3 regions of the Micromonospora mangrovi genome follow, and region 1 is predicted to be linked to each of the others. Evidence: riboswitches for the same ligand, from Rfam matches in the RefSeq annotation. Region 1 holds a riboswitch; each other region holds the start of a gene.

Region 1 (9,492 bases):
GGCTCCGCGCCGGTCACCTCCTGCGGCGTCCACCACCGGACGCTGCGGAACTCACCGGCGTCCGGGACCAGCTTCTGGTCGCGGCTGCCGCTGAGCACGAACCAGAGACTCACGTCGGTGTGCCGCTCCTGCGGCGGCCCGACCGTCTCCGTCACCGTGAGGAAGGCCGGACGCTCGCCGAACTCCGGCGCGAAGACGGCCGGCACGCCCAGCTCCTCCACCATCTCCCGGCGTACGGTGTCGGCGGGGTGCTCGCCCGGCTCGACGTGACCGCCACTGGGCAGCCATCTCCCGGCCAGGCGGTGGTCGACCAGCAGCACGCTGCCGTCCGCCGCGTCGCGCAGCAGGAAATAGGCCACCAGGTGCGGCGAGGGGGTGCGCGGCTTCTCCCGCCGGAAGATGTCGTCGGTCGTGGCCAGCCAGGCCAGGCACTCCGCCCGGTGCCGCACCTCCAGCGCGTCCACCGGCGTCAACGACTCGACCAGCGCCCGGATCTCCGCCTCCACCCGCATGCCCCGGATGCTGCCAGCCGGGTCCGACACCCCGTCAGCCCGTCGGTGACGGATTCGCGTCGACCGCGGCGCGGACGAACTCGCGTACCCGATGGGTGGTGTTGGTCTCCCGCCACACCGGACCGCGCCGGATCGGCGGCGCGTCGTGGATCGGCACGTAGGCCACGTCCGGGCGCGGGTAGTACCGCCGGGTGTGCGCACCCACCGGCAGCACACCCCTGCCCAGCGCCACCAGGGAGAGCATCTCGGAGAAGGTGGCGCCCGCCGGGCCCTTCGGCACCGGCCGCCCGGCGGGCGTCCGATCCGGCGTACGGTCACGCTTGAACCCGTCGGAGGTCACCGCCGGATACTGGATCACCGGATGGTCGGCCAGCACCTCCAGCGAGACCGATTCGGCACCGGCCAAGGGGTGACCCGCGGCCACCGCGAGGACCCGGTCCTCCGCGATCAGCGCCGGGCCGCACGCCATGCCGTCGAAGGGGTACGACGCGAGGAGCACGTCGATCGAGCCGTCCAGCAGGCTCGACCGGGTATTCGCGAGCTGCGCCTCGTGGACGTGCACCGCGCAGTCCGGGTGCCGCTCGGTGAAGAGGCTGACCGCCCGGAGCAGCACCGGTGCCGTCCACTCGCCGAGGAACGCCACCCGCAGCTCGCCGGTGACACCCCGCCCGGACTCGACGGCCCGCCGGACGGCGTCCTCGATGCCGGCCACCAATGGGCGCAGGTCGTCGGCGAGGCGTGCCCCGATCGGGGTCAACCGGACCACCCGGCTGGTGCGTTCGAAGAGCGGCGCGCCGATCCGGCGTTCCAGCTTCTTGATGACGTGACTGATCCGGCCGGTGGTGACCCGCAGCCGCTCGGCGGTCCGTCCGAAGTGCAGCTCCTCCGCGAGGGTCAGGAAGGTCTCGATCTCGTGCCGCTCCAGCAAACCCGACCCCCACCGTTGAATCTGGTTCACCGATCGTAGTCCGATCACGGCTTGGTCCGGATCACCGTCGCGACGATCGTGGAGGACGTCGGATCCGCCGGACGAGAGAAGGCCGCATGAGCACCCTGATCGGCTACCTGACCAGCCTCGACGCCCCCCGACGCGAGGTCGCCGGGAAGCTGTGCGACGTCGTCGACGCCGCCCTGCCCGAGGCCACCGCGGCGATGTGGCACGGCCACCCGACCTGGAGCCTGGGCGACCGGCCCGGCAAGGTGCCGCTCTGCCTGGTCAAGGCCTATCCGGCGTACGTCACCTTCGGCCTGTGGCGCGGCCAGGAGGTCACCGACACCTCCGGTCGACTCACCCCGGGTGCCCGACGGATGGCCTCGGTGAGACTCCGTGCGGTCGACGAGATCGACCCGACCCTCTTCACCGACTGGCTGCGGCAGGCGTACGCCCTGGAGAACCGGTGACCGGCGTCCGGGTGACCGGCTTCGACCACCTGGTGCTCACCGTCGCCGACGTGGAGCGCGCGATCGACTTCTACTGCGGCACGCTCGGGTTGGAGCCGGTCCGGGTCGACCAGTGGCAGGCCGGTGAGGTCCCGTTCCCGTCGGCACGGGTCGACTCCGGCACCATCATCGACCTGGTACGCGGTGACCGGGCCGGCGCCAACGTGGACCACCTCTGCCTGGTGGTCGAGCCGGTGGACTGGCAGCAGGTCATCGACGCGGGGGACTTCGAGGTGCTGGTGGGGCCGGTGCCGAGGTTCGGGGCCCGGGGCAGCGCCACCTCGATCTACGTCCGCGACCCGGACGGCAACACCGTCGAACTCCGCTGGTATCCGCAGGACACCTGAACCGCTCCGGAGCGCGGCCGTCCCGGGTGGACGGTCGCCTCCGGGGCTACCCGACGAAGACGCAGAACGGGTGGCCGGCGGGGTCGGCGTACACCCGGAGGGGTTCCTCGGGGTCGTCGATGCGGTCGCGCAGCAACCGGCCGCCGAGGTGCAGGACGCGGTCGTGCTGCACCCGCAGCTCCTCGACCGAGGTGACGGTCAGGTCCAGGTGCAGCTGCTGCGGCACCGGACCGTCCGGCCAGCTCGCCTCCGGCAGCCGCTCGACCTGCTGGAAGGCGATCTGCGGGGCGCCGTCCGGGGTGCGCAGCACGAGCCAGTCCCGGCCTCGCTCGTCCGGGTGGCCCGCTTCCGGTGGCTCGTCACCGGGTCGGTAGACCAGACCGAGCAGGGCCCGGTAGAACTCGGCCAGCGCCCTGGCGTCGGTGCAGTCGAGCACGACCTGACACAGCCGGGGCACGCTCTCCCGATCGACCACCCCCATCACCTCCGGGAGCCATTCTGCCTCCGGGTGATCACCACCGCTCGGCTCACCGATGACGCCGTCGATCCCACGGGCGTGGCGGACGTGCCGGAGCAGAGAGACCTCCACGCAGCCGAACCCGCCCGCCCCCGGATCGAGTTGATCTCCATTAGCATCGGCGGCATGACGACGCGGCTCGTGCAGATCAACATGAAGGCTCGGAACGACTCCGCGCTGGGCGCCTTCTGGGCGGAGGCGCTCGGCTGGGGGATCTCCAGCGAGGGACCCGGCGTGACCAACCTCGAACCCGAGGGCTTCGTCTATCCCGACCCCGTCGCCGTGTGCATCGACATCGTCGTCTCCCCGGAACCCAAGACGGTGAAGAACCGGGTGCACGTCGACCTCGCCACCACCTCGGCGGCGCATCACGCGGAGCTGGTCGGCCGCCTGCGCGAGCTGGGGGCCACCCTCGCCGACGTGGGCCAGGGCGACGTCCCGTGGACGGTCATGGCGGACCCGGAGGGCAACGAGTTCTGCGTGCTGGACTGGCGCGACCCGGTCCAGGACACCGGACCGATCGCCACCGTGGTGGTCGACTGCGCCGATCCACGAGGGATGGCCCGCTTCTGGGGCGAGGCGACGGACTGGACCGTGCACAAGGTGACCGACCAGAACGCGGTGCTGCGCTCCGCCAAGGGCGTCGGCCCGTACCTGCAGTTCCTCCGCACCCCCGACGTGAAGACCGGGTGGAACCGGGTCCACCTCGACGTCCGTCCCTATCCGGGCGACGACCTGGAGGCCGAGGCGGCCCGGCTGCGGGCTCTCGGTGCCACCGCCGTCGACCTGGAGCAGGAGGTCCCGTGGAAGGTCCTCGCCGACCCGGAGGGCAACGAGTTCTGCCTGCTCACCCCGGCCTGACGCCGGCCCTCTTCAACGCCGAAGGCCCTGGTCGGGACTGTCGTCCTGACCAGGGCCTTTCGCGTGGAGCGGGTGACGGGAATCGAACCCGCACTGTCAGCTTGGGAAGCTGATGTTCTGCCATTGAACTACACCCGCAGGCGGCACCACTGTACCTGAGGTCACCAGCCCCGTGCACCCAGGTACCCCGGGGCGCGCCGACGCCCGACCGGGGGCGGCGAAACCTCGCCGACACGATCTTGAAATCACCGGCATGTGCCGAAGCACCGGAAAGTTTCACTGCGGCAACATATGACCGTTCTCAAATCTGTCTATGCGATGTAACGTCTCCCACACGTTCTCAGCCACGGCGTGACATACCCCCTGTCATGCCGCCAGAAAGAGGTGGGCCCATGGGACTCCGTCCCAACCTGCTGACCCGGCGTACCGCCGGTGTCGCGTCGACGACCCTCGCGCTGCTGCTCAGCACCGCCGCGGTGGGCGTCCTTCCCGCTGCTTCCGCCTTCTCCGCCGCCCCCGCCGGGTCCTGCGCCCAGCCGACGGACGCACACTCGGACGCGCGGGTGAAGAAGGGTGGCACGACCAAGCTGGACCCGAACGCGCTGACCGCCAAGCAGGTCCGTGAGCGCGAGGCCGACCTCGCCGCCGCGCTGCGTGAGCGGGCGAACTTCCGGGCGGGCGCCGGTGCCACCACGCTCGCCACGGTGACCATCCCGGTCGTCGTGCACGTCATTCAGCGGGACACCACCCGGGCCGGCGGCAACATCCCGGACTCGCTGGTCACCGCGCAGATCGACGTGCTGAACAAGGCGTACAGCGGTGCCACCGGCGGTGCTCCGACGGCCTTCAGCTTCCAGCTCCAGAAGGTCCACCACGTCACCAACGCCGCGTGGTACCCGATCGTGAACGGCTCGACCGCCGAGCGGAACATGAAGACCGCGCTCCGCGAGGGCGGCAAGAACACCCTCAACATCTACCTCGGTGAGCTGAGCGACAGCCTGCTCGGCTGGGCGACCTTCCCGAAGCGCAAGCTGGACAGCATGGACGGCGTGGTCGCGCTGAACGAGTCGCTGCCGGGCGGGACCGCCACCAACTACAACGAGGGTGACACCGGCACCCACGAGATCGGCCACTGGCTGAACCTCTACCACACCTTCCAGGGCGGCTGCTCCGGCTCGGGTGACAGCGTCGGTGACACCCCGGCCGAGGGCTCGGCGGCGTACCAGTGCCCGACCGGGCGGGACACCTGCACCGCGACCGGCCTGGACCCGATCACCAACTTCATGGACTACACCTACGACTCCTGCATGTACCAGTTCACCCCTGGTCAGGCGAGCCGGATGCTGACCGCGTGGAACGCCTACCGCGCGGCGTAACCCCCAGCACGACAACGGTGCCGGCCCCGTCGAACGGGGCCGGCACCGGCGTGTTTCCGGGCTCGGCGTGCGCGGCTCAGGCGGCCGTGCGGCGGGTGTCGAAGCCCCGCCGGCCACGCAGACCCTCGCCGGCGGCGATCGGGGACGCCGGAGCGGCTCCCCGGGGGTCGAGCCAGACCTGCACCGCGGGTCGGTCGTCAGCCGGGCGGATCCCGCCCTGGGCGCGGCGGGTCAGCATCGCCACGTCGACGGTGAACTCGAAGAGCCGCCAGTCGACCCGGGGAGCGGCGCGGCCGATCTCGGCCAGTCGCGCCACCCGCGCGGGGTCGGTCACGAGACGGGCGTGACCGGCCACGTAGGCCTCGTCGTCGCTCTCCTCGGGCGGGAACGAGTGCAGCGCGTAGCGACCGTCGCGTTCGAGGTCACGGCGCTTGGGCGAGTCGACGACGAAGCAGTAGAGCCCATCGTCGGTGATGACCGGGGAGACCGGGTGGACGCGGGGCCCACCGTCGGCACGGACCGTGGCGAGATAGCCGAAGCCCGGCCCGTACTGCTGCATGAGAAGGCGGATCTCGTCGGCGAGGCGGGGCTCGTCGGCGGCGAATTCGGACCAGGAAGCCATGCGGACATTCTATCGAACACACGTACGAACGCGCAGTCCGACACGCAGTCCGACACGCCACTCGCCGACACCGGTCGCTATGGTGTTCCGATGCTGCTCTCCGACCGCGACCTGGTCTCCGAGATCAAGGCGGGCACGCTCGCGCTGGAGCCCTTCGAGCCGACGCTGGTGCAGCCGTCCAGCATCGACGTACGCCTGGACAAGCTCTTCCGGGTCTTCAACAACCACCTCTACACGCACATCGACCCGGCGATGCAGCAGGACGACCTGACCTCGATGGTCGAGGTGCCCGAGGGGGAGCCGTTCGTGCTGCACCCGGGCGAGTTCGTGCTCGCCTCGACGCTCGAGGTGATCTCGCTGGGTGATCAGCTCGCCGGGCGACTGGAGGGCAAGTCCAGCCTGGGCCGGCTCGGGCTGCTCACCCACTCCACCGCCGGCTTCATCGACCCGGGTTTCTCCGGGCACGTCACGCTGGAGCTGTCCAACGTGGCGAACCTGCCGATCACGCTCTGGCCCGGCATGAAGATCGGCCAGCTCTGCATCTTCCGGCTCTCGTCGCCGGCCGAGCACCCGTACGGCTCCGCCGTCTACGGCTCGCGTTACCAGGGCCAGCGCGGCCCGACCCCGAGCCGCTCCTGGCAGAACTGGCGCACCTGGCCGATCCGCTGACCGCGTCGGCGCGGGGCCCCTTCCAGGGGAAGGGACCCCGCGTCACCCGTCAGCCGGGGCGGCCGTAGCTGTTGATCTGGCCGTCGTCGACGCGCTTCATGGTGATGGGCTTGCCGGACTGGGAGGCGTGCACCACCCAGCCGTCGCCGACGTACATGCCGACGTGGTGCAGGTCGCTGTAGTAGAAGACCAGGTCACCGGGGCGCAGCTCACTGCGGCTGACCCGTCGGGTGACGTCGTGCTGCTGCCGCGCGTTGTGCGGCAGCGAGACGCCCGCCTTGTCCCAGGCGGCCATGGTCAGGCCGGAGCAGTCGAAGTGGTCCGGGCCGGCGGCGCCCCAGACATAGATCTTGCCGATCTGGGCGCAGGCGAACTTGACGGCGATCCCGGCGGGACCGCCCGGGTAGCCGGACGGGCAGGGTGCGGGCCGCAGCGGACCGCCGCCGCCGCTGCCGTACACCTTGAGCCGGAGCTTGCCGAGGCGGGCGATCTCGGCGTTGATCTGCTGCTTCTTCGCTCCGAGCTGGGCCTTGGTCCGGGCCAGCTGGGCGACCATCTCGTCCAGCGGCTTCTTCTTCGCGGCCAACTGGTCGCGGAGGTCGACGACGGACCGCACCTCCTGCGCCTGGCGGTGCGCGAAGCGGTCGAGCAGCTCCAGGCCGGTCAGCACGTCGCCCGGTGAGCGGCTGCCGAGCAGCGCGTTCACCGTGCCCACGTTCTGACCCTTGTACGCCTCGGCGGCCAGCCCGCTGACCTGCCCCATGGCGAGGTCGACCTGGAGCTGGAGCGGGGCGATCTGCTTGGCGAGGGCGTCGGCCTGCCTGGTCTTGACCGCCAGGTCCTGACTGGTGGCGTTGTACTGCTCGATGACCGGTTCGAGCTTTTCCCAGTCCTGGTCGATCTGACGTTCGATCTCGGTGACCGAGGGTTCGGCGTGGGCCGCCGTGGCGCCGCCGGTCAGGACGACCGCGGTGCCGGCCAGGGCGGCGAGGAGGGTGGTGAAGCGGGACCAGCGTGGGCGCGGCGCAGCCGTCATCCGGTCGACCGACCGGACCGACGGTCGCCGCGGGGCATGGTGTGCCACCGGGCTTCCGTACTCCTTCTTCGTGACCGCCTACCGGGTTAGCTGACGGGTTCGGGCGGGAAGGGAGCCGCCCTACCGCAGTGCTGCGGATTCACCCCGGTTACCTGGGTCCCCGGTTCGCCCGGAGGCGACTCGGCGGTGTCCGACCGTGACCCCCCGGGTTGGACGGTCCAGTTTCCGGTCGACGATTGACCAGAGTAGAGATGGCCGTTATCGATCCGCAACCCGCGACGCCGTGACACTCCGTACCTGTTCCGCCGGGTCGACCGGACTCGATGAAGGATTCTTTCATGCAACATCATTAAGCGGAAAGTATTGACCCGAGGCGGTGCCCGGGGCGAGGGTGAGCACGCAGTGACCCCCGTCGGACCTGGAGGTTCCATGCACCTCACCCCCGTTCCACCGCGCGCACGGATCGTGCTCGCCACCGCCGTGGCGGCGGCCACCGTCCTGCTCGTCACCGGACCGGTCGTCGCCGACCCCGCCACCGCGGGGACCACCGAACCCACCGACCGCCAGCAGCAGTACGCGGCAGCCGCCGCCGAGTACGGCGTACCGGAGAGCGTTCTGCTCGGCGTCTCCTACCTCGAATCCCGCTGGGACACCCACCCCGGCCAGCCGAGCACCAGCGGCGGCTACGGCCCCATGCACCTGACCGACGCCGCGCAGGTCGCCGCCACCCCGTCCAGCTCGCACGTCGACGAGAACGAGGACCCCCGGGGCGACGAGTCCCGCCCGCTGACCGTCGACACCGCCGCTGCGGCCGAGCCGGCCGGCGACCTGCTGCCGTCGGCGTCCCTGCAGACCCTCGACGCGGCTGCCGCGCTCACCGGCGTGGCCGAGGAGACGCTGCGCGACGACGCCGCCGCCAACATCCGTGGCGGGGCGGCGCTGCTCGCGTCGTACCAGAGGGCGCTGGCCGCGCCGGTCGGTGCCGGCAGCGACCCGGCGGCCTGGTACGGCGCGGTGGCCCGGTACTCCGGCGCGGACACCGAGGACGCCGCGGCGGCCTTCGCCGACGAGGTGTACGACCAGATCGGCCTCGGCGCGACCCGGACCACCGACGACGGGCAGCGGGTCACCCTCGCCGCCGTCGCGGTGACGCCGGACGAGTCCGGCCTGCACAAGCTGGGACTGCGCCGGGCCGAACGGCCGGACGGCCTGGAGTGCCCGGTCCGCCTCGCCTGCGAGTGGATCCCCGCGCCCTACGAGAAGTACGGCCCGAACCCGGGCGACTACGGCAACCACGACCTCGGTGAGCGGCCGGCGCAGCAGAAGATCGAGTACATCGTCATCCACGACACCGAGGGCTACTTCGGCCCGAGCGTCAAGCTGGTGCAGACGAAGACCTACCTGGGCTGGCACTACACGCTGCGCTCGGTGGACGGCTACGTCGCCCAGCACATCAAGGCCAAGGACGTCGGCTGGCACGCCGGCAACTGGTACGTCAACGCGAAGTCGATCGGCATCGAGCACGAGGGCTTCGCCGGCCACGGCACCTGGTACACCGAGGCGATGTACCGGACCTCGGCGAAGCTGGTCCGGCACCTGGCGCTGCGGTTCCAGATCCCGCTGGACCGGCAGCACATCCTCGGCCACGACAACGTCCCCGGCACCACCGCCGGCACGGTGGCCGGCATGCACTGGGACCCGGGGCCCTACTGGGACTGGTCGCACTACTTCGACCTGATGAAGGCGCCGTTCCGGGGCACCGGCACCGCGCACACCGGCCTGGTCACCATCGACCCGGACTACGCCACCAACCAGCCCGCCTTCACCGGCTGCAACCAGCAGCCGCCCGGCGTGCCGAAGCCGACCCCGCCGGCCGCCCCGTGCCCGCTGCGCGGCTCCTCGGCGGTCGTCCTGCGCACCGCGCCGAGCCCGGACGCGCCGCTGGTCAACGACCGGGGCCTGCGGCCCAACGGCACGCCGGACACCATGTACATCTCCGACCACGGCGCCCGTGCCTCCGCCGGCCAGACGTACGCCCTCGCGGGTGTGCAGGGTGACTGGACCGCGATCTGGTACCTCGGCCAGCGCGCGTGGTTCCTCAACCCGCCCACC
Region 2 (9,492 bases), 2.9 Mb from region 1:
CCAGGGCGGGTCGGCCGCCCGGCGACTGCTCCCGCTCGTCGATCCGCTCCATCAGCGCGTCCAGGGCCAAGGAGAGGCAGCCGAGTCGGTGCAGCCGCTCCCGGGCGTCCCGCTCGGCCGCCGCGCTGGCACCGGTCCAGGAGCGCTGCCGACCGAACTCCTCGTCGACCAGCTTCCGGGCGTCCAGCAGGCACCGGGACACCCGGGCGTGACTCTCCCGGGCCTCGGCGATCAGCCGCGCGTCGATCGTCACGGCGCGCCCCTCACGCCGGCGGCCAGGAGGTGACGGGGGTGCCCGGCGAGGGCATTCCCCGGTCCGGGTGGTCGGGGAGCCAGCGCTGATGGGCCTGCTGCCAGACGCGCTGCCCCGCCGGGCCGTCGGCGGCCAGGACGTGGTTGACGAAGGCGACCAGCTCGACCTCGCCCTTGGCGAAGGCGAACGCGTGCGGTTCGTCGGTCAGCCAGGTGCACGGTTGCCGCGCCGAGGTGACGTGGTAGGCGCAGAACGCCGCGTTGTCCGCCGGTGGAGCGGTGACCAGGACGGTGTCCGGGGCCATCTGGGCGAAGCCGAGGAGGATGTTCTCGTCGGTGCTCACCGCGTCGACCTGGTGTTGACGCAGCATCACCAGGCAGTCGATGACGTTCTCGGCCTGCACCGGCACCAGGCGTCCGCCGTCCCTGGTCCGATAGCTGGCGACGGTCTCCAGCGAGGTCGTCCCCGCCGCCGCGCAGACCCGACGCCCGGCCAGGTCGTCGATGCCGGCGTACTCCGGTGCCGTTCCGACCCGCCGCACCAGGGCGGTCTGCCCGGAGTCGAGGTAGTCGTTGGAGAAGACGACATCCTGCGCGCGCCGGCACGAGGCGGTGAGGGAGGTGGCGATCACGTCCACCGGGTCGTCGCCGACGAGCGCGTCGAAGGCGCCCTGACCCGGTCGGACGGCCCGGAACTCGGTCATGCTGCGCGGGTCGCGGTCCGGCCAGATCGCCTTCGCCACGGCCAGCACCAGGTCGATGTTGAAGCCCTCGAAGCGCTGCGCGGTCGCGTCCCAGTGGCTCATCGTCGCGTCCGACGGGTCGACCCCGGCGACCAGCCTGCCCCGGGTCAGCACCCGCCCGGGCGGTACCGCACTGGGCGGGTAGCTGTGCCGGACGGTGCACAGGCCGCCCGTACGCGCAGCGGCGGTGGGGGTGCTGGTCACCTCGGCGGGCAGGGCGGGCGGGGCGGCCGTCGACCCGGACGTCGCCGAGCAGCCGGCCGCCGCCAGCAGCACGACGGCCGCCAGCCACCCCACCGTCGGGCGGATCCTCACCCCACGCTCCCCTTCCTGCCGGCTCACCGGTAGTCGACCAGGCGTCGCCGCAGCCCGAGGAGCATGGCGACCCCGGCGAGCAGGGTCACCCAGGCGGCTGACCCGCCGAGCTGTCGCGGTGCCCGGGGCAGCCGCGCCACCGCCGCGTCGACGGCCCGGTCGCCGTCGTTGAGTTCGCCGGTGAGTCGGTCGGTCACCTGGTCGAAGGAGCGCGCCGCCGCTCCCGTCCGGCCCGACCCGTCCTTCAGCACGGTGTCGACGGCGGCCCCGAACGCCCCCGGCGGGTAGCCCTGCCGGGCCGACCAGACCGGATTGAGCGTGCCGCAGTCGACGGCGTCGGGCGGGACGCCGCAGACGCCCCGGCTGAGGAAGTCCTGCCGGTGGCCTGCCGGGTCGACGCTCGACCCGAGGGCCAGGTAGACGTCCGCGCGCCCCCGCAGCAGGTCACCGAGGCGCTGCTGGGTGCCGCTCTGCGTCCCGATGGCCTGCTCCAGCACCGGGAACCGGTCGTCCGCCGCGGGCCAGTGCCACCACGACGCCACCAGCATCCCGAGTACGGCGGCGACGCCCACGGTGGCGGCCAGCAACCCGGCGTTCAGCCGGCGGCGGGTGCGCCGCCACAGCCACCACTGCACGGCCACGAGTGCCACCAGCGCGGCGAGCGGCACCAGCAGGGAGGCGAGCAGCCACCACCGGCCCGTCGACCGGGCCTCGCGCAGTTGCCGGGTGTCGTAGTTCCACAGGTCCTGAGCGGTCCGCAGCAGTTCGGCGGACATGTAGTGGGAGGCCTCCCGGGCGTACGCCGAGGCGAGCACGCCCCGGTTCTTCGCCGTCGCGACCGTCTCGTCGTCGGCCTTGGCGCAGATCGCCGGGCCTTCCGGGCTGGTCCGGTCGTCGCAGCGGCGGCCCAGACCGTCGTCGATGATCCGCTGATAGACCTGCAACCGGGCGGCGATGGTGGCCAGCCGGGCCAGCCGGTCGGGGTCGTCGACGGCGGCGCCCATCGAGGCGCTGAGCGCGGCCCGGACCTGGCGGATCCGGTCGTCGTACCCGTCGATCAGGCCGCGTCGGCGGCGGTCGCCCGGGGAGAGCAGGAAGACGGCGCTGGCGGCGGCGTCCGCGTCGGCGAGGGTGCGGTAGATCTGCCGAGCGCTGGTGCTGGTGCCGGCGGCGAGGTCGGCGGAGCGGCGGCCGAGCGTGCGGGCCGGACCGCTCGATCCGGCGGCGACCACCGCAGTGGCCAACAGCAACGCGGTGAGCAGGGCGCCGTGCACGACGATCAGGACGGGTGTGCTCCGCATCGGGTGCCGGGGCGGGCGCGGGACGCCCCGGTCGGTCCGGGTGCCGGCGGCGGTCAGGGCCGCGGTCGACAGGGCGGAGCGCCGGTCGGCTCCGGTCCGAGTGGCCATCCGTTCCCCCGTTCACGCCTGTCGCGGGTCGTACCTCCGCTCGCCGGGATGCCCCGGCGGTCAGCGGGGTGCCGGCGGGGAAAGCTCAGGATGGCAGGCCGGAGCGTGATGATCCGCTCGCTGTCCGGTATCCGACCACCCTCGACCGACCGGGATCCGGGCCGGGGCTTCCGGGGCCGGCGTGACCATTTTCGGACATCCACCGAACGGTGCCCGGCGCCACCGGTCGGTCGGCCGCACCCGGGCCGTCCGATGGGGCCGATGAACCGGAAGGCGGGAGGGATTGGCATCTCGGATGAGACCGAATGTGCGTCACCAGCACAACGCGGCAATAGCCATCAATCCGGTCAAGATCGCGCTGGCACCGAATGGCAAATGCGCTGGCCAGGGGCTATTGAAGATCATGGCTTCGTGAACGACAGAGGCGCTTCCGGTAACCCAAACGAAACAGTTGCCCTGGTCACCCATTGATCTGTGACACCTGGCCGTGTGATTGTGCTCCCGCGAGTCATCGACCCCCGGTGACTCCGAGATGGTCGGTCGGTTTGTTCCGGGCACGCCGGCAGCTCCGGAGACCGCCCATCGCCCCACTCGCGTCACGGTGCGACGCGCGACCCCACCGGGCTCCGCGCGTCGCCGAGGAACAGGAGCACACCCCCTTGAAGCTCTCACCCCGCCTGGTCGCGCTCTCCGGCGCGGCCGCGGCCGGCCTGATCGCCGCAGGCACCGCCGCGGCCGTGCAGGCCGCGCCCCCCGCCCCCGCCCCCAACGCCGCGCAGGCCCGTACGCTCGCCGCCAACACGGCCAGCTCGCTGGTCGCCAGCCGGCCGTCCTATCTGCACGCCAGCGCCGACGACGCGTTCGTGCAGAAGTCGGTCATCTCCTCCGAGGGCACCCAGTACGTGCCCTACGAGCGCACCTACAAGGGCCTGCCGGTCGTCGGGGGTGACTTCGTCCTGGCGACCGACTCGGCCGGCCAGGTCAAGTACGCCTCCGTCGCGCAGCAGCAGACCATCGGCAACCTCGCCACCTCGCCGAAGCTCACCTCCGCCGCGGCGGTGAAGACCTCCCGCGCCCAGCTCAAGACGGTCTCCTCCGTCGAGAGCACCAAGCTGGTCGTCTTCACCCTCGACAGCGCCCCCACGCTGGCGTGGGAGACCACCGTGCGCGGCACCACCGCGGACGGCCCGAGCCGCCTCACCGTCGACGTGGACGCGGCCACCGGCAAGGTGCTGCGCAAGCAGGAGCACGTCGTCCGCGGCAGCGGCTCCGGCATCTGGAACGGCCCGGTCACCCTGGGCACCACGCTGTCGGGCGGCACGTACTCGATGAAGGACCCGGGCAAGCCCACGCTGGTCTGCCAGGACGCCGCGACCAACACGACCTTCACCGGCTCGGACGACTCGTGGGGCAACGGCGTCGGCACCAACCGGGAGACCGGCTGCGTCGACGCGCTCTTCGGCGCGCAGACCGAGGACAAGATGCTCTCGGCGTGGCTGGGCCGCAACGGCGCCGACGGCAACGGCGGCTACTGGCCGATCCGGGTGGGCCTGAACGACCAGAACGCCTACTACGACGGCTCGCAGGTGCAGATCGGCAAGAACACCGCCGGCCAGTGGATCGGCTCGATGGACGTGGTGGCGCACGAGATCGGCCACGGCATCGACGACCACACCCCGGGTGGCATCTCCGGCAACGGCACCCAGGAGTTCGTGGCCGACACCTTCGGCGCGGCGACCGAGTGGTACGCCAACGAGCCGTCCACCTACGACGCTCCCGACTTCCTGGTCGGCGAGAAGATCAACCTGGTGGGCAGCGGCCCGATCCGCAACATGTACAACCCGTCGGCGCTGGGTGACGCGAACTGCTACTCCAGCAGCATCCCGACCACCGAGGTGCACGCCGCCGCCGGTCCGGGCAACCACTGGTTCTACCTGCTGGCCATGGGCACCAACCCGACCAACGGGCAGCCGACCAGCCCGACCTGCAACAGCAGCACGGTGACCGGTCTGGGCATCCAGAAGGCCATCAAGATCATGTACAACGCGATGCTGCTGAAGACCACCGGCTCGTCGTACCTCAAGTACCGCACCTGGACGCTGCAGGCGGCGAAGAACCTGTACCCGACCAGCTGCACCGAGTTCAACACGGTCAAGGCCGCCTGGGACGCCGTCAGCGTTCCGGCGCAGGCGGGCGACCCGACCTGCTCCGGCACCACCACCCCGCCGCCCACCGGCTCCTGCTCCGGCCAGAAGCTGGCCAACCCGGGCTTCGAGTCCGGCAACGTCAGCTGGACCGCCTCCTCCGGCGTCATCGACAGCTCCACCGGCCAGGCCGCGCGCAGCGGTTCCTGGAAGGCGTGGATGAACGGCTACGGATCGGCCCACACCGACACCCTGTCGCAGTCGGTGAGCATCCCGGCCGGTTGCCGGGCGACGCTCTCCTTCTACCTGCACATCGACACCGCCGAGTCGGGTACCACCGCCTACGACAAGCTGACCGTCAAGGCCGGCAGCACCACCCTGGCGACGTACTCGAACGTGAACGCGGCGGCCGGCTACGTGCTCAAGTCCTTCGACGTCTCGTCGCTGGCCGGCACCACCGCCACCATCTCGTTCAGCGGCGTGGAGGACAGCTCCCTGCAGACCTCCTTCGTCGTCGATGACACCGCGCTCAACCTGAGCTGATCACCAACGAAGCGGCCGGTCGTCGTCCTCCCGACGGCCGGCCGCTTCGTCGTGTCCGGACCAGCGACGGAGCGGGCCGACGGGCGGCCTCAGCGGTCCCGGTGGAGCCGGGCGGCCACGTCATCCATGGCCTGGCTGAACATCGCCATCCGCCGCGCGGACGGCTCCCGTACCCCGCCCAACCGCGCCGCCAGGGCGTCGACGTCGGCCCGCGCGGACTCACTGACCCGCTCGTCGAGCTCGGCGAGGGCGGCGTTGACGGCGCCCACCACGTGGTCGCAGACCGCCTCGCTGCCCTGCCGCAGCAGCTCCGGGTCGACGGTGAGCGAGGCCAACCGGCCACCCTGGACGACGGTGGCCGTCACCCGCCCGTCGGCGGCGGTCCCCTCCGCCCGCAGCAGGGCCACGGCGTCGCCGTCGGCCGGCTCCACCGCCTGCGACCGCAGCATCGCGAGCATCTGCTGTGTGCTGGTGAGCAGGTCGTCGAGGGTCGCGGCAGGGGTGATCGGTTCGTTGGTCATAGCCGCGCTTTCTTCACGTCCGGGCCGAGCAGGCTGACGATAGCAACCGGGGCGACGCGGCTCAGAAGGTGCGCCGGTAGAGCGAGCAGCCGCGGCACACCGAGGGGGGCGTCTCGCCGGCGAGGCGGCGCCGGAACCGGCGGTACTCCTCGCCGTGCCAGATCTCCGGGAACGACCGCTCGTCCAGCGAGCCCAGCCGCACCCGGTCGTCGCCCATCACCATGCAGCACGGTTGCACCACGCCGGCGCTGGTCACGTACGCCGCGTCCCAGGGCCACGAGCAGCCCGGGCCGGCGGTGCGCGGGGCGGCCGGCGCCGCACCGGGGTGCGGCAGCCGCAGGCGTACGCCGGTCTCCCGCGCCACCGCGGCGGCCTCGCCGAACAGCGCGGCGGCCCGGTCGGTGTCCACCCCGGCCCAGAGCGCCTGGTCGGCGGTGAACTCGCGGATCTCGGCGTAGCGGCCGGCCGGGTCGGCGTCGGAGAAGCTGTGCGACAGGTTCTGCACGTGCAGCTCGTCCACCCCGATCCGGCCGAGCAGGCGGACCAGCTCGGGCAGCTCCGCGACGGTGTCGCGCATGGCGACGAAGACCACCCGGATCCAGGGGGTGGCGCTGCCCGCCGCCCGCTTCGCCTCGACCAGGCCGGCGAGGTTGGCCACCACGACGTCGAAGTTCGCGCCGTCGCGGACCCGCTCGTACGCCGCCGCCCGGGCGCCGTCGAGCGAGACGTGCAGCCAGTCGACCCCGCTGGCGACCAGTTCCTCGGCGCGGCGCCGGTGCAGCAGGGTGGCGTTGGTGTTGAAGCCGACCGTGATGCCCCGGCCCACCGCCGTGTCGATCATGTCGGCCAGGTACGGCGACAGCAGCGGCTCGCCGAGCCCCTGGAGGGTCAGCCGGCGCAGCCCCGGCACGTCGGCCACGATGCGGTCGAAGAGTTCCGGGGCCATCGCCCCGGCCAGCTTGTTCACCGGCGGTCGGTAGCGGACCAGGCACATCAGGCAGCGCAGGTTGCACGCCGAGGTGATCTCCAACTGGAGGTGCGTCGGCAGCGGCGGATCCTCGACGACGGTCGACATGCCCCCGAATGCCCTGATCCGGCCCCCGCAAACCCGACGTCACCCTCCGGGCCGGCTACGACGGAACGCCCGGCCGGTGGACCCGGCCGGGCGTTCGTGGTCGATCGGCACCGGGCGGACCCGGTACGCCGATCAGCGCAGGCGCAGCTGCTGACCCGGGAAGATCAGGCCCGGGTCGGCGCCGACGACGCGCTTGTTGCGCTCGTACAGGGCGTGCCAACCGCCGGCGAGGTCCTTCGCGTCGGCGATCATCGACAGCGTGTCGCCCGACTTCACCACATAGGTGGAGCCGCCCGAGGCCGGCGCGGTACGCCGGTGGTCACGGGTCGCGGGCTTCTCGTCCCGCGAGGAGCGGTGCTCCGCCTTCGACTTGGTGCCGGAGTGGGAGCGGTGCTTGGTGCCGGAGTCCTTCTTGGCCGACGAGCCGGAGTCCTTGCTGGAGTAGTGCTTGGTGGAGCCGCCCTTCTTGCCGCAGACCGGCCAGGCGCCGATGCCCTGCCCGTCGAGGACCTTCTCGGCGATCGCGATCTGCTCACCGCGGCTGGCCAGGTCGGCGCGGCTGGCGTACTTCTGGCCGCCGTAACCGTTCCAGGTGCCCTTGGTGAACTGGAGGCCACCGTAGAAGCCGTTGCCGGTGTTGATGTGCCAGTTGCCGCCGGACTCGCACTGGGCGATGGCGTCCCAGTTGACGCTGGCCGCGCTGGCCGGCGCGACCGGGCCGAGGATCGCGGCGGCACCGGTGGCGGCGCCGGCGACGAGCGCCCCGACGGCGACCCGACGGGCGCTGGTCCGACGGTGGCGAGCGATGTGTGCAGTAGCCATTGTGTGGTTTCCTCCACGCCGACGAGGTGAGCTGTCGGGTTCGGGCCGAGGAGCCCGGCCGCCGGATGGCGGCTTCACCCCGAGGTGTCGAGCACCGAGGAACGTGTGGGTCCCCCGCTCCCGCCTGAGGTCCAGGTACCACCGGACCGGCGGCGGGATTAGGCGTTGCCGGTCCGTGGTGTCCGCGATCGCGAACGCATACGACGTTAGGGACGGTTTCGGGCGATCGCCCACTTCTTGTGAAGTTCTTCACCCGGCTGAGCGACGGCACGACATCTCGAGTTGCGGGGTGCGGAAGCGTGCCTTACAAGCTCCCGCTCGGACAGTCCACGCGTGTCGTCAGTAGGTCAGGCCGAAGCCCTGAGGGAAGAGTGGGACCTGGCCGTCGCCGGCGTTGATGGGCTGCTGGCTGACCGAGTTCATCCAGGTCATCGGCAGTTTTCCGGTCGGCGCGGCACCGAAGAGCACGTCGGCCACCCCGGCGCCCTCGGTGCCGGGCAACCAGGACGCCAGCAGCGCGTCCCAGCGGGGCAGCTCGGTGGCGACGTCCAGTGGACGGCCGGACACCAGCACCACGACAACCGGCACGCCCGCGTTGCGCAGCGTCGAGATCGTCCGCAGGTCGTCCCGGTCCAGGCTCATACTGCCGGTCCGGTCGCCCCGCCCCTCGGCGTACGGCGTCTCGCCGACCACCGCGATCGCGGCCCGGTAGCTGCGGTCGATGCCGGTGCCGCGCTGGTTGTAGGTGACGGTCGTGGTCGGACCGACCGCCGCGCGAATGCCCTGCAGGATGGTGGTGCCGGGGGTGATCGCGCCGGACGAGCCCTGCCAGGAGATGGTCCAGCCGCCGCTGGAGTTGCCGATGTCGTCGGCGTTCTTGCCGGCCACGAAGATCTTGTTGTTGTCCCGGGCCAGCGGCAGCACACCGCCGGCGTTCTTCAGCAGCACCTGGGACTCCCGCACGGCCTGCCGGGCCAGCGCCCGATGGGCGGCGTCGCCCACCGTCGCGGTCCAGCTCCGGTCGGTGTACGGCCGCTCGAAGAGGCCCAGCTCGAACTTCTTGGTGAGGATGCGCCGGTTCGCGTCGTCGATCCGGCTCAGCGGGACGTGGCCGTTCTGCACCTCGGCGCGGAGCGTGCTGAGGAACGTCTTCCAGGCGGTCGGCACCATCACCATGTCGATGCCGGCGTTGATCGCGACGGTGACCTCGGCGGCGGTGAAGCCGGCGGCGCCGTCGATCTGGTCGATGCCGTTCCAGTCCGAGACGACGAAGCCGGAGAAGCCGAGTTCGCCCTTGAGGACGCTGGTGATCAGGTACTGGTTGCCGTGCATCCTGACGCCGTTCCAGCTGCTGTAGGAGATCATCACCGAGCCGACCCCGCGCTGCACGGCGGCCTGGAACGGCGGCAGGTGGACGGCCCGCAGGTCGGCCTCGCTGAGCCGGGTGTCGCCCTGGTCGACACCGCCAGTGGTGCCACCGTCGCCGACGTAGTGCTTGGCGGTGGCGAGCACCGAGGTCGGCCCGCCGAGGGTGCTGCCCTGCAGGCCGGTGACCAGTGTGGACATGCTCGACGGCAGGTCCGGGGTCTCCCCGAACGACTCGTAGGTGCGGCCCCACCGGTCGTTGCGGGCCACGCAGAGGCAGGGGGCGAAGTCCCAGTCGACGCC
Region 3 (9,492 bases), 420 kb from region 1:
CCGGGCCCGGCGAGCGGCGAGGCGACCCGCCAGGTGCCGTCGGCGGCCAGCTCCGGGTGGACGTGCCGGAAGCCGGAGAGGTCCCGACGGGCGACGATCAGGTGCATCCGCTCGTCGTGCGCCACGTCGAAGCGGGTGACCGGTGCGCCGTCCGGGCCGGTGACCCGGAAGGCGAACTCCCCGGTGGGCGCGGTGACCGGTTGCAGGGTGTAGCCCCGGTCGGAGACGAGCAGGCCGCCGGGCAGGTGGGTGGGGGTGGCGCTGTCGGTCGCGTGGTCACCGTCGTGACCGGCGTCGGTGGCGTCGTGTCGGCTGGTGGCGACGGGGGCGCCGGGGCCGGCCACCTGACCGACCCCGTACGCCGCGCCGAACACCGCCGCGAGGCCGAGGGCGAAGCCGCTCAGCTTTGTCGCCGTGTTCATCGTGCTACCTCGGTTCTCCGGGTGCTCGGACCCGTCACGCCCCGACGAGGTCGTAGCCGGCCTCGTCCACGGCGGCGCGGACGGTGTCCGTGTCCAACGGGCTCGCACTGGTGACGGTGACCTGGCCGGAGGCCAGTTCCACCTGGACGTCCTCGACGCCCGGAATCGCGCTGATCTCGGTGCTGACCGCGTTGACGCAGTGCCCGCAGGTCATGCCCTGCACCTGGTATGTGGTGGTGGCCATCGCACTCTCCTTCCCTGAGATTCCCATGCTATCCCCGTTACCGGTACCCCCTTGGGGTATCAGCTCGTCCGGACCCTACCATACCCCCGAGGGGTACGCTATCCTCGACGTCATGACCGCACCGACCACCCCCACCCGGGGCTACACCGCCAGCAAGGACCAGCTGCTCGCGCGCCTCCGCCGGATCGAGGGCCAGGTCCGCGGCATCGAGAAGATGGTCGACGACGACCGCTACTGCATCGACGTGCTCACCCAGATCTCCGCCATCCAGGCCGCCCTCGACAAGGTGGGTCTCGGCCTGCTCGACGGGCACGCCCGGCACTGCATGCACACCGGTGCCGCCGAGGGGCGCGCCGACGAGATGGCCAGCGAGATGATGGCCGCCGTCGGCCGGCTGATGAAGCGCGGCTGACCAGGACCTTCGGCCCGTACGCCGGGGTCGACCGGCCCGGCTCCGACCGCCCGGACCGCCGTAGATTCGGTGGTGGCGACCGGTACCGGCGTCCCCGGCGCAGCGGACCGGCCGACCCGGCACGGACGGGAGGGCAGCCAGATGATGTGGAACGGCCCGATGATGGGCTGGATGTGGATCTGGTCCCTGCTGGGGCTGGCGGTCCTGGCGATCCTGGCGTGGCTCGTGGTCCGACTGACCACCGCCCACCCGGACGCGGCCGGCGCCTCCTCGGCCCGGCACATCCTCGACGACCGGTACGCCCGCGGCGAGATCGACGAGGAGGAGTACCGGCGCCGTCGCGCCGGTCTCAACTGACCCGACACCGCCGGGTGCCCGGACCGCGTACGGCCCCGGCACCCGGCGACCCGGCCTCAGAGCCGGTCGAGGATCTTCCGCATGGTGTCGATCTCGCCCCGCTGGGCGGTGGCGATCCGCTCCGCGAGCGCCTTCGCGTCGGTGTCGACGCCCTTCGCGATCTCCTCCTTCGCCATGGTGATCGCGCCCTCGTGATGGGCGATCATCATGGTCAGGAACTGCCGGTCGAAGTCCGCGCCCGAGGCGGCCTTCAGCCTGCCCAGGTCGGCGTCGGACATCATGCCGGGCATGCCGTGGTCCATCCCCGGCATCGAGGTGCCGTGGCCGGCGCTCGCCGCGGGAGCCGGTGCCCCCCAGGCGCCGAGCCAGCCCGTCATCGTGGCGATCTCCGGGGCCTGGGCCGCCCGGATCTCGCCGGCCAGCTTCTTCACCTCCGGGTCGGCGGCCCGGCCGGCGGCCAGGTCGGCCATCTCCACGGCCTGCTGGTGGTGCGGGATCATCATCTGGGCGAACATCACGTCGGCGGCGCCGAACGAGGCCGAGGCTCCCGCCGAGGCGGTGGCGCCGGCGCTGGCACCCATGCCCGGCATGCCGTGGCCCGAGCCGGCCGGCGAGTCGTCGGCACCGCCACAGGCGGCCAGGGCGAGCGCGGTGACGGTGGTCGCGCCGGCCAGGGCGGCACGACGCGCGATGGTACGAGTGAACACGGAACGACCTTTCGCTGTCGGAACGTACGCAACGGAACGGGACGCGGGCACCGGAGGTCCCCGCACCGGGCGTTCCTATCTGCGCAGCACCGACGCCGTCGCCAGGCGCAGCCCGACCGGCCGGGGCGGGGGCGCCCGGGGTCCCGACACCCCCGGTGACCCGGGAGCCGACGGCAGGCCGACCCCGCGCCGACGCAGCAGCACGACGACCAGCAGGACCAGCGCGAACCCGCCCAGCACGGCCAGGCAGACGCTCCACCCGACCGGGTCGCCTCCGGAGGGGGCGAGCGGAACGACTCCGGCGGCCAGGTCCACGACGTGACCGGAGAGCCCGTCGGCAGTCAGGTCCGCGGCCATCCCGGCGAGGTGCTCCACCGGACGCGCGCCGGAGGCGGGTGTGCGCGACGCGTGCATGCCCGTGGCGTGCGTGCCCGAGGCGTGGGCGCCATGGCCCAGGGTGTGCATCGCGGCCAACCCGACCAGCGTGCAGAAGAGCAGCACGAGCCGCATCCACCGCCCCGTGGTCACGCCCCCCTCGCTCCGCACGCCCACCACGGTAGCGGCCCGGCGGCCGCCCGCCCCGGCGAACCACCCGGTCACTCGGGGGTGAGCCGCACCCGGCGCAGCAACTGGGCGTTCACCGCCACCACGATGGTCGAGGCGGACATCAGCACCGCCGCCACCGCCGGGCTCAACGCCACCCCGGCCCAGGCCAGCACGCCGGCCGCGAGCGGCAGCGCGACCACGTTGTAGCCGGCCGCCCAGGCCAGGTTCTGCACCATCTTCCGGTACGACGCCCGGGAGAGCCGGACCACGCCGGGCACCCCGCGCGGGTCCGAGGAGGCGAGCACCACCCCGGCCGACTCGATCGCCACGTCGGTGCCCGCCCCGATCGCGATGCCCACGTCCGCCCGGGCCAGCGCGGGGGCGTCGTTCACCCCGTCCCCGACCATCGCCACGGTCAGGCCCCGCCGCTGGAGTTCGGTGACCTTGGCGTCCTTGTCGGCCGGGAGCACCTCGGCGAAGACCTCGTCGACGCCGGGCCGGAACCCCAGGTCAGCGGCGACCGCGTCGGCGACCGGCCGGGCGTCGCCGGTGATCATGGCGATGGTCCGGACACCCAGCGCCCGCAGCTCGGCGATCGCCTCCCGGGCCTCGGGGCGGACCTCGTCGGCGAGGGCGAGCGCACCCAGCACGGTGTCCGGCAGCCGGACCAAATGCAGCACGGCCGAGCCCCGACCGGCCCAGCGCGCGGCGGCCGGGGCGAGTTCCTCGGGCAGTCGTACGCCCAGCTCACGCAGGAGCGCCGGGCCGCCGACGGCGTACTCGGCGCCCTCGACGGTGGCCTGCACACCGCAGCCCGGCAGCGACCGGAAGCCACTCGCCCGGGCCGGGCCGCCGGCCGACTCGGCGGCGGCGACGATCGCCCGGGCGAGCGGATGTTCGCTGTCCGCCTCGACCCCGGCGGCCAACCGCAGCACCTCCGGCCCGGCCAGGCCCGCCGCCCCGGCCACGTCGGTGACCACGTGCCGGCCCCGGGTCAACGTGCCGGTCTTGTCGAAGAGCACCGCGTCGACCGTACGCATCCGTTCCAGGGCCAGCCGGTCGCGCACCAGGATGCCGGAGCGGGCCGCCAGGGCGGTGGAGAGGGCGATGACCAGCGGAATGGCCAGGCCGAGCGCGTGCGGGCAGGCGATCACCAGCACGCTCACCGTCCGCACCACCGCCTCGCCGACGTTGCCGAGCAGGCTCCAGACCAGCACGGTGGCCACGGCGGTGGCGACGGCGACATAGAACAGCCACGCCGCGAAGCGGTCGGCGAGCACCTGGGCCCGCCCGCTGGACTGCTGCGCCTGGGCGACCAGCCGCTGGATCCCGGCCAGGGTGGTCTCCTCGCCGAGCGCCTCCACCCGGACCCGGATCGCCGAGTCGGTGGCGACGGTGCCCGCCACCACCCGGTCACCGACCGCGCGGGCGACCGGGCGGGACTCCCCGGTGATCATTGATTCGTCCAGCTCGGCACCGCCGTCGGTGATCCGTCCGTCGGCCGGCACCCGGCCGCCGGGGCGGACCAGCACCACGTCGTCGAGGCGCAGCTGCCCGACCGGCACCCGCGCGACGGCCCCGTCCGGCCCGACCCGTTCCGCGTCGTCCGGCAGCAGCGCGGCCAACGCGGCCAACGCGCCCCGGGCCTGGCCGATCGCCTTCATCTCCTGCCAGTGGCCGAGCAGCATGATCGTTACCAGGGCCGCCAGCTCCCACCAGAAGTCCAGGTCGAACGCGCCCAGGCTGGTGGCCAGCGACGCGCCGTACGCGACGGTGATCGCCATCCCGATCAGCAGCATCATGCCCGGGGCGCGGTCCCGCACCTCCCGGACCGCGCCGACCAGGAACGGCCAGCCGCCCCACCAGAAGACCACCGAGCCGAGCACCGGCCCGACCAGCGCCCGGCCGGGAAACTCCAGCGAGTAGCCGAACCAGTCCATCACCATGTGGCTGGTCAGCACCACCGGCACGGTCAGCGCCAGGCAGAGCCAGAAGCGCCGCCGGAACATCTCCGGGTCGTGCCCGGCGTGCTTGTCGTGTCCGCCGTGCGCCTCGTGGCCGGCCGCCTGCCCGTGCTCCGCCATGCCTCCACCATGCCGTCCCGCCACCCCGGTCGCAGCCGGTCCGGCCGGCCCGCCGTGGGCCCTGGCTACCATGCCTCGGGCGACCTGACCGGGTCCGGCGCGACACCCGACCGGTCCGGACCCGGAACACCGGCCGAGACCGTGGGGAGAACCAGCATGGGCGCCGACCACACCCGCCCCGCTCCGTCCGCCCCGCCGCGGGTACGACGGATCCTCGTCGCGACCGTGGTCCCGCTCTTCGTCCTCACCGTGCTCGCCGCCCTGGTGCTCTGGCCCCGGCACACCCCGGAACCGGAGCGCGCCGCCGACGTGCCCCGGTACCACGGCTCGGTCACCCGGGTGGTGACCGAGCCCTGCCCGCCCACACCGGAGGAGACCCCGGGTGGCCCGGCCGGGCCGTGCGGGACCGTGACCGTACGGGTCGGCCAGGGGCCGGACGCCGGCCGGCAGGTGGAGACGCCGGTCCCGGCCGGGCCGGGAGCGCCCCGGGTCGAGGTCGGCGACGATATCGTCCTGGTGGAGCTGATCGACCCGGCCGATCCGGCGACGAAGACGTACAACATCGCCGAGCACCAGCGCGGCGGTCCGCTCGTCTGGGTGGCGGCGCTCTTCGCGCTCGCCATCGTCGCGTTCGGGCGCTGGCGGGGGCTGGCCGCGCTGGCCGGGCTCGCCGCCAGCTTCGCCATCCTGCTCGGTTTCGTGCTGCCCGGCATCGGCGCGGGGCAGTCGCCGCTGCTGGTGGCCATCGTCGGCTCGGCGTTGATCATGTTCGTGGTGCTCTACCTGACCCACGGGATCACCGCGCAGACCTCGGTGGCGGTGCTCGGCACCCTGGGCAGCCTGGTGCTGACCGGGCTGCTCGGCAGTCTCGCCACCGCCGCCACCCACCTCACCGGCTTCGGCAGCGAGGACGCCACCACGCTGTCGATGTTCCAGGGCGACGTGGACCTGCACGGGCTGCTGCTGGCCGGCATCATCATCGGTTCCCTCGGCGTGCTCGACGACGTGACGGTCACCCAGGCGGCCACCGTCACCGAACTCGCCCACGCCAACCCCGGCCTGTCCCGGGTGCAGCTCTACCGGGCGGCCACCCGGGTCGGCCGGGCCCACATCGCCTCGACGGTGAACACCATCGTGCTGGCGTACGCGGGGGCCTCCCTGCCGCTGCTGCTCCTGCTGGTCGCCGACTCCCGGCCGGTGGGCCAGATCCTCACCAGCGAGTTCATGGCGCAGGAGATCGTCCGCAGCGCGGTCGCCACGATCGGCCTGATCGCGGCCGTACCGCTGACCACCGGGCTGGCCGCGGTGGTGACCACCGCCGGCCGCCGAGACACCGCGACGAGCGACGGTCCGGGCGCGCCGGCCGCCCGACCGGCGGCCGACCCGGACACCGCGCTGGCGGCCCTCAGCACCCGGCGCGGCCGACCCTCCGGGTCCGTCCCCGACGGGTGGCCGGACACCCCGGGGAGTACGCAGGCCGGACGGTGACATCGCGGAGCGTGACGGCCGACGGTAAACGCGATGCTGCTCACGCAGGGTCGCAGCGAATTACCGCGTTTGGTCGGCTTCAGGACGTAGCTGCCCGGGAGGACTCTCGGGTAACCTCGCTGCCGGTCACCGCCGAAGGCGCGCACCGGCGCCTGCGGTGCCGCCGCCCAATCGCCCGACGGCGAACCGGGGACCCAGGTACATGGGGTGAATCCGCGCGAGCGGTAGGGGCCACTTCCGCCCCGAACCCGTCAGCTAACCCGGTCGGCGGTCGACGGAAGGGAACACTGTGACGGCACCCCTGCGCCGCTGGCTGACACCCGTGGTGGCCGTGCTCGCCGCCTTCGCGGTCGTGGCCGGTCCCACGCCGGCGACGGCCGCCCCCACCACACCCACCCCCTCGGGGCACGAGGAGGACGACGAGCCAGCTCTGATCACCGACGTGATCGACGCGGCCAACCGGGGCTACATCCAGGCGAAGGCGAAGCTGGCGAAGTCCCAGGAACGCCAGCGCCAGCTCGCCGCGGAGGAGATCCGGGCCGGGAAGGAGCTGGAGGCGCTGAAGCCCCAGGTGGCCCAGATCGCCGCCCAGTCCTACCGCACCGGCCGGATCGGCGCGGTGGCCATGCTGCTGGAGAGCAGCGCGCCGGACTCGTTCGTCAAGCGCGCCGCCGCGCTGGACGAGCTGAACATGGTCAACGAGCAGAAGCTCGCCGACGTCACCGCGGTCAAGAACCGCGCCGAGCAGGCCCGGCTCGGCGTCGACGCCGAGGTACGCGAGCAGTTGAAGCTGACCAACGAGATGGCCCGCAAGAAGAACGACGCGGAGAAGTCGCTCGCCCTGGTCGGCGGGCTCGGCTTCACCGGCGGTCTGGTCTCGGCCACCTCCCCGGTCGCCCGGGTCGGCCCCGGCCGCACCTCGGACGGGGACTGGCGCCCCGAGTCGTGCAGCGAGGACGACCCGACCACCTCCGGCTGCATCACCCCGCGCACCCTGCACGCGTACAAGGAGGTCCGGCGGGCCGGCTTCAACCGCTTCGCCGGCTGCTTCCGGCCGGGCGGGCCGTGGGAGCACCCGAAGGGTCGGGCCTGCGACTGGTCGTTGCAGAACAGCGGCTTCTCACCCTGGCACAACAACGACACCCGGCGGTACGGCAACAACCTCGCCGCCTTCCTGATCCGCAACGCCGACCGGCTCGGCATCTACTACGTGATCTGGAACCGGCAGATCTGGTTCCCGGCGACGGGGTGGAAGTCCTACAGCGGTCCGTCCAACCACACCGACCACGTGCACATGTCGCTGCTCTGAGCCGACGACGTACGACGAAGGGGCCGTCCCGCGATCACGCGGGACGGCCCCTTCGGTCTGCTTCGGGACCGCTCAGCCGGTGACGGCCGGGGTGGCGGACGCGGTCTGGCCCGGCACGGCCGGCTCGCCGGCCGGCACCGTGGTGACCGTCCGCACCTCACCCGCGCTCAGCCGGTACGACATGCCGACCACCGCGCAGCGCCCGGCGGTGACGTGGTCGGCCAGCACGGCGGAGTTGGCCAGCAGCGCCTCGACGGTGTGCGCGATGTGGATGTCGACGATCTCGTCGATGCTGGTCACGCCCTGCTCAGCCGCCCGCTGCAGGCTCGGTACGACGGCGTCCACCACCGCACCGAGGTGTCCGGGCGGCGGCGTGCCGGTGGTCGCCACGTCGCGGGCGGCCTGCACCGCGCCGCACGAGTCGTGGCCGAGGACCACGATCAGCGGGGTGCCGAGGACGGTGACGGCGTACTCGACGCTGCCGAGCACCTCGGGGCCGACCGTGTGGCCGGCCGTCCGGACCACGAAGAGGTCACCGAGGCCACGGTCGAAGATGATCTCGGCGGCGAGCCGGGAGTCGGAGCAGCCGACGATCACCGCGAAGGGGTGCTGCCCGTCGGCGACCGCCGTCCGGTGGTCGGCGTCCTGGTTGGGATGGCGGGGCGCCCCGCCGACGAACCGCCGGTTGCCCGCGTACAGCTCGGCGAGCGCCTGCTCCGGAGTGGTCGGGGTCATCCCCTCACCTCGTCCCTGGCACGAAAAGACCTGGTCGGACCGGCCGGCGACGGAGGCGGCCTCGGCACCACGTTCACACGCAGTCCAAGATACGTCAAGATATACGTGATACGTGTTTCATGCGTCGGGAACCCCTTGACCGCCGGACCGGGCGCGTGGACCGGAAGATTCCGCCAGGGCGAGGGCAGGGGCGGGCAATCGGGGAGGTGGGCCATACCATGTCGGACATGGCGACGACAGCAGGCGAGAACGGGACCAGCCGGAACTGGACGTTCCTCACCAACCACGGGCACGTGCTGCTCGCCATCGCGCGTAACCCCACCGCCCGGCTCCGCGACGTCGCGGACGAGGTCGGCGTGACCGAGCGGGCCGCCCAGGCGATCGTCGCCGACCTGGAGGCCGGGGGCTACCTGCACCGCACCCGGGTCGGCCGGCGCAACGAGTACACGGTCAACCCGAGCGGGCACTTCCGGCACCCCGCCGAGGCGGACCAGCAGGTCGGCGCCCTGCTCGCGCTCTTCACCGACGAGCCGGCGGACGACTCCGCCTGAGTCCGGTCCGACCGTCCACAGGAGTCGACGTGGGCCGGGTCACGTCGGTCGGGAAGATCGTCGAGCTGCACGAGGCGGACCTGACCGATAGGTTGATGCGGTGCTGCTCGAAGCGTTCGCCCCGACCCTCTGGGCGGCGACGCTGCGCACCCTGCGGGAACTGACCCGCCTGGCGGTCGCCGCCCTCGTGCTCGTCGTCGGCTCCGGCGGTGTCGCCGCCGCGTCCACCGTCGACGCGCTCCGACCTGTCGCCGTCCTGGAGTTCCGGTCGGTCGGTTCCCCGGTCGCCGCGGGCCAGGGCCGCCCCGCCGGCACCGGATCGGTCACCGCCGTCGCGGATGCCGCGTCGGCCGTCGACCGGGCGACCGACAGCGCCGGGGTGCCGGCACCCGGCACCCGCGCGGACCGGCACGAGGCCGTCCGCCCGACGACCCGCACCGTCGTCGCGCCCGCCGATCCGGGCCGGGACGCCGTCGCCCGACGCGGCCCCCCGCTCGTCTGATCCCGCCCGCCGCCGACGGCGCGGCCCGCGCATCCCCGCCGACCCTTTTGGGTACGGCCCCGTGCGGAGATCCCGCCCCCTCGCCCCGCCTGCGCGTGGCACTCCGACCGTCCCTTCCGAACGTTCCACCACGAG

What was found. Region 1 has a riboswitch for cyclic di-AMP ahead of ABUL08_RS23320 (C40 family peptidase). Riboswitches for the same ligand answer to the same signal wherever they lie in the genome.
Region 2: linked by a shared signal. The riboswitch ahead of ABUL08_RS10345 (transglycosylase family protein) and the one ahead of ABUL08_RS23320 (C40 family peptidase) in region 1 are both predicted to bind cyclic di-AMP.
Region 3: linked by a shared signal. The riboswitch ahead of ABUL08_RS21220 (coiled-coil domain-containing protein) and the one ahead of ABUL08_RS23320 (C40 family peptidase) in region 1 are both predicted to bind cyclic di-AMP.

Annotation. Positions count from the first base shown of each region.
Region 1 is NZ_CP159342.1:5,198,906-5,208,397, forward strand. It holds gene ABUL08_RS23270 (NUDIX domain-containing protein) at 1-512, opposite strand, end outside; gene ABUL08_RS23275 (LysR family transcriptional regulator) at 547-1,440, opposite strand; gene ABUL08_RS23280 (DUF1801 domain-containing protein) at 1,557-1,913, shown strand; gene ABUL08_RS23285 (VOC family protein) at 1,910-2,299, shown strand; gene ABUL08_RS23290 (VOC family protein) at 2,346-2,774, opposite strand; gene ABUL08_RS23295 (VOC family protein) at 2,943-3,677, shown strand; tRNA gene ABUL08_RS23300 (tRNA-Gly) at 3,742-3,815, opposite strand; gene ABUL08_RS23305 (zinc metalloprotease) at 4,070-5,053, shown strand; gene ABUL08_RS23310 (pyridoxamine 5'-phosphate oxidase family protein) at 5,130-5,675, opposite strand; gene dcd (dCTP deaminase) at 5,766-6,344, shown strand; gene ABUL08_RS23320 (C40 family peptidase) at 6,394-7,380, opposite strand; cyclic di-AMP (ydaO/yuaA leader) riboswitch at 7,440-7,576, opposite strand; gene ABUL08_RS23325 (N-acetylmuramoyl-L-alanine amidase) at 7,810-9,492, shown strand, end outside.
Region 2 is NZ_CP159342.1:2,305,619-2,315,110, forward strand. It holds gene ABUL08_RS10310 (hypothetical protein) at 1-253, opposite strand, end outside; gene ABUL08_RS10315 (transporter substrate-binding domain-containing protein) at 264-1,310, opposite strand; gene ABUL08_RS10320 (hypothetical protein) at 1,334-2,719, opposite strand; gene ABUL08_RS10325 (hypothetical protein) at 2,981-3,190, shown strand; gene ABUL08_RS10330 (M4 family metallopeptidase) at 3,379-5,406, shown strand; gene ABUL08_RS10335 (YbaB/EbfC family nucleoid-associated protein) at 5,496-5,927, opposite strand; gene ABUL08_RS10340 (radical SAM protein) at 5,989-7,002, opposite strand; gene ABUL08_RS10345 (transglycosylase family protein) at 7,135-7,824, opposite strand; cyclic di-AMP (ydaO/yuaA leader) riboswitch at 7,826-7,999, opposite strand; gene ABUL08_RS10350 (glycoside hydrolase family 3 protein) at 8,164-9,492, opposite strand, start outside.
Region 3 is NZ_CP159342.1:4,778,038-4,787,529, forward strand. It holds gene ABUL08_RS21180 (hypothetical protein) at 1-422, opposite strand, end outside; gene ABUL08_RS21185 (heavy-metal-associated domain-containing protein) at 457-666, opposite strand; gene ABUL08_RS21190 (metal-sensitive transcriptional regulator) at 779-1,078, shown strand; gene ABUL08_RS21195 (SHOCT domain-containing protein) at 1,151-1,435, shown strand; gene ABUL08_RS21200 (DUF305 domain-containing protein) at 1,492-2,142, opposite strand; gene ABUL08_RS21205 (hypothetical protein) at 2,218-2,688, opposite strand; gene ABUL08_RS21210 (heavy metal translocating P-type ATPase) at 2,739-4,772, opposite strand; gene ABUL08_RS21215 (YibE/F family protein) at 4,929-6,260, shown strand; cyclic di-AMP (ydaO/yuaA leader) riboswitch at 6,415-6,545, shown strand; gene ABUL08_RS21220 (coiled-coil domain-containing protein) at 6,550-7,569, shown strand; gene ABUL08_RS21225 (carbonic anhydrase) at 7,642-8,304, opposite strand; gene ABUL08_RS21230 (helix-turn-helix transcriptional regulator) at 8,523-8,855, shown strand; gene ABUL08_RS21235 (hypothetical protein) at 8,956-9,357, shown strand.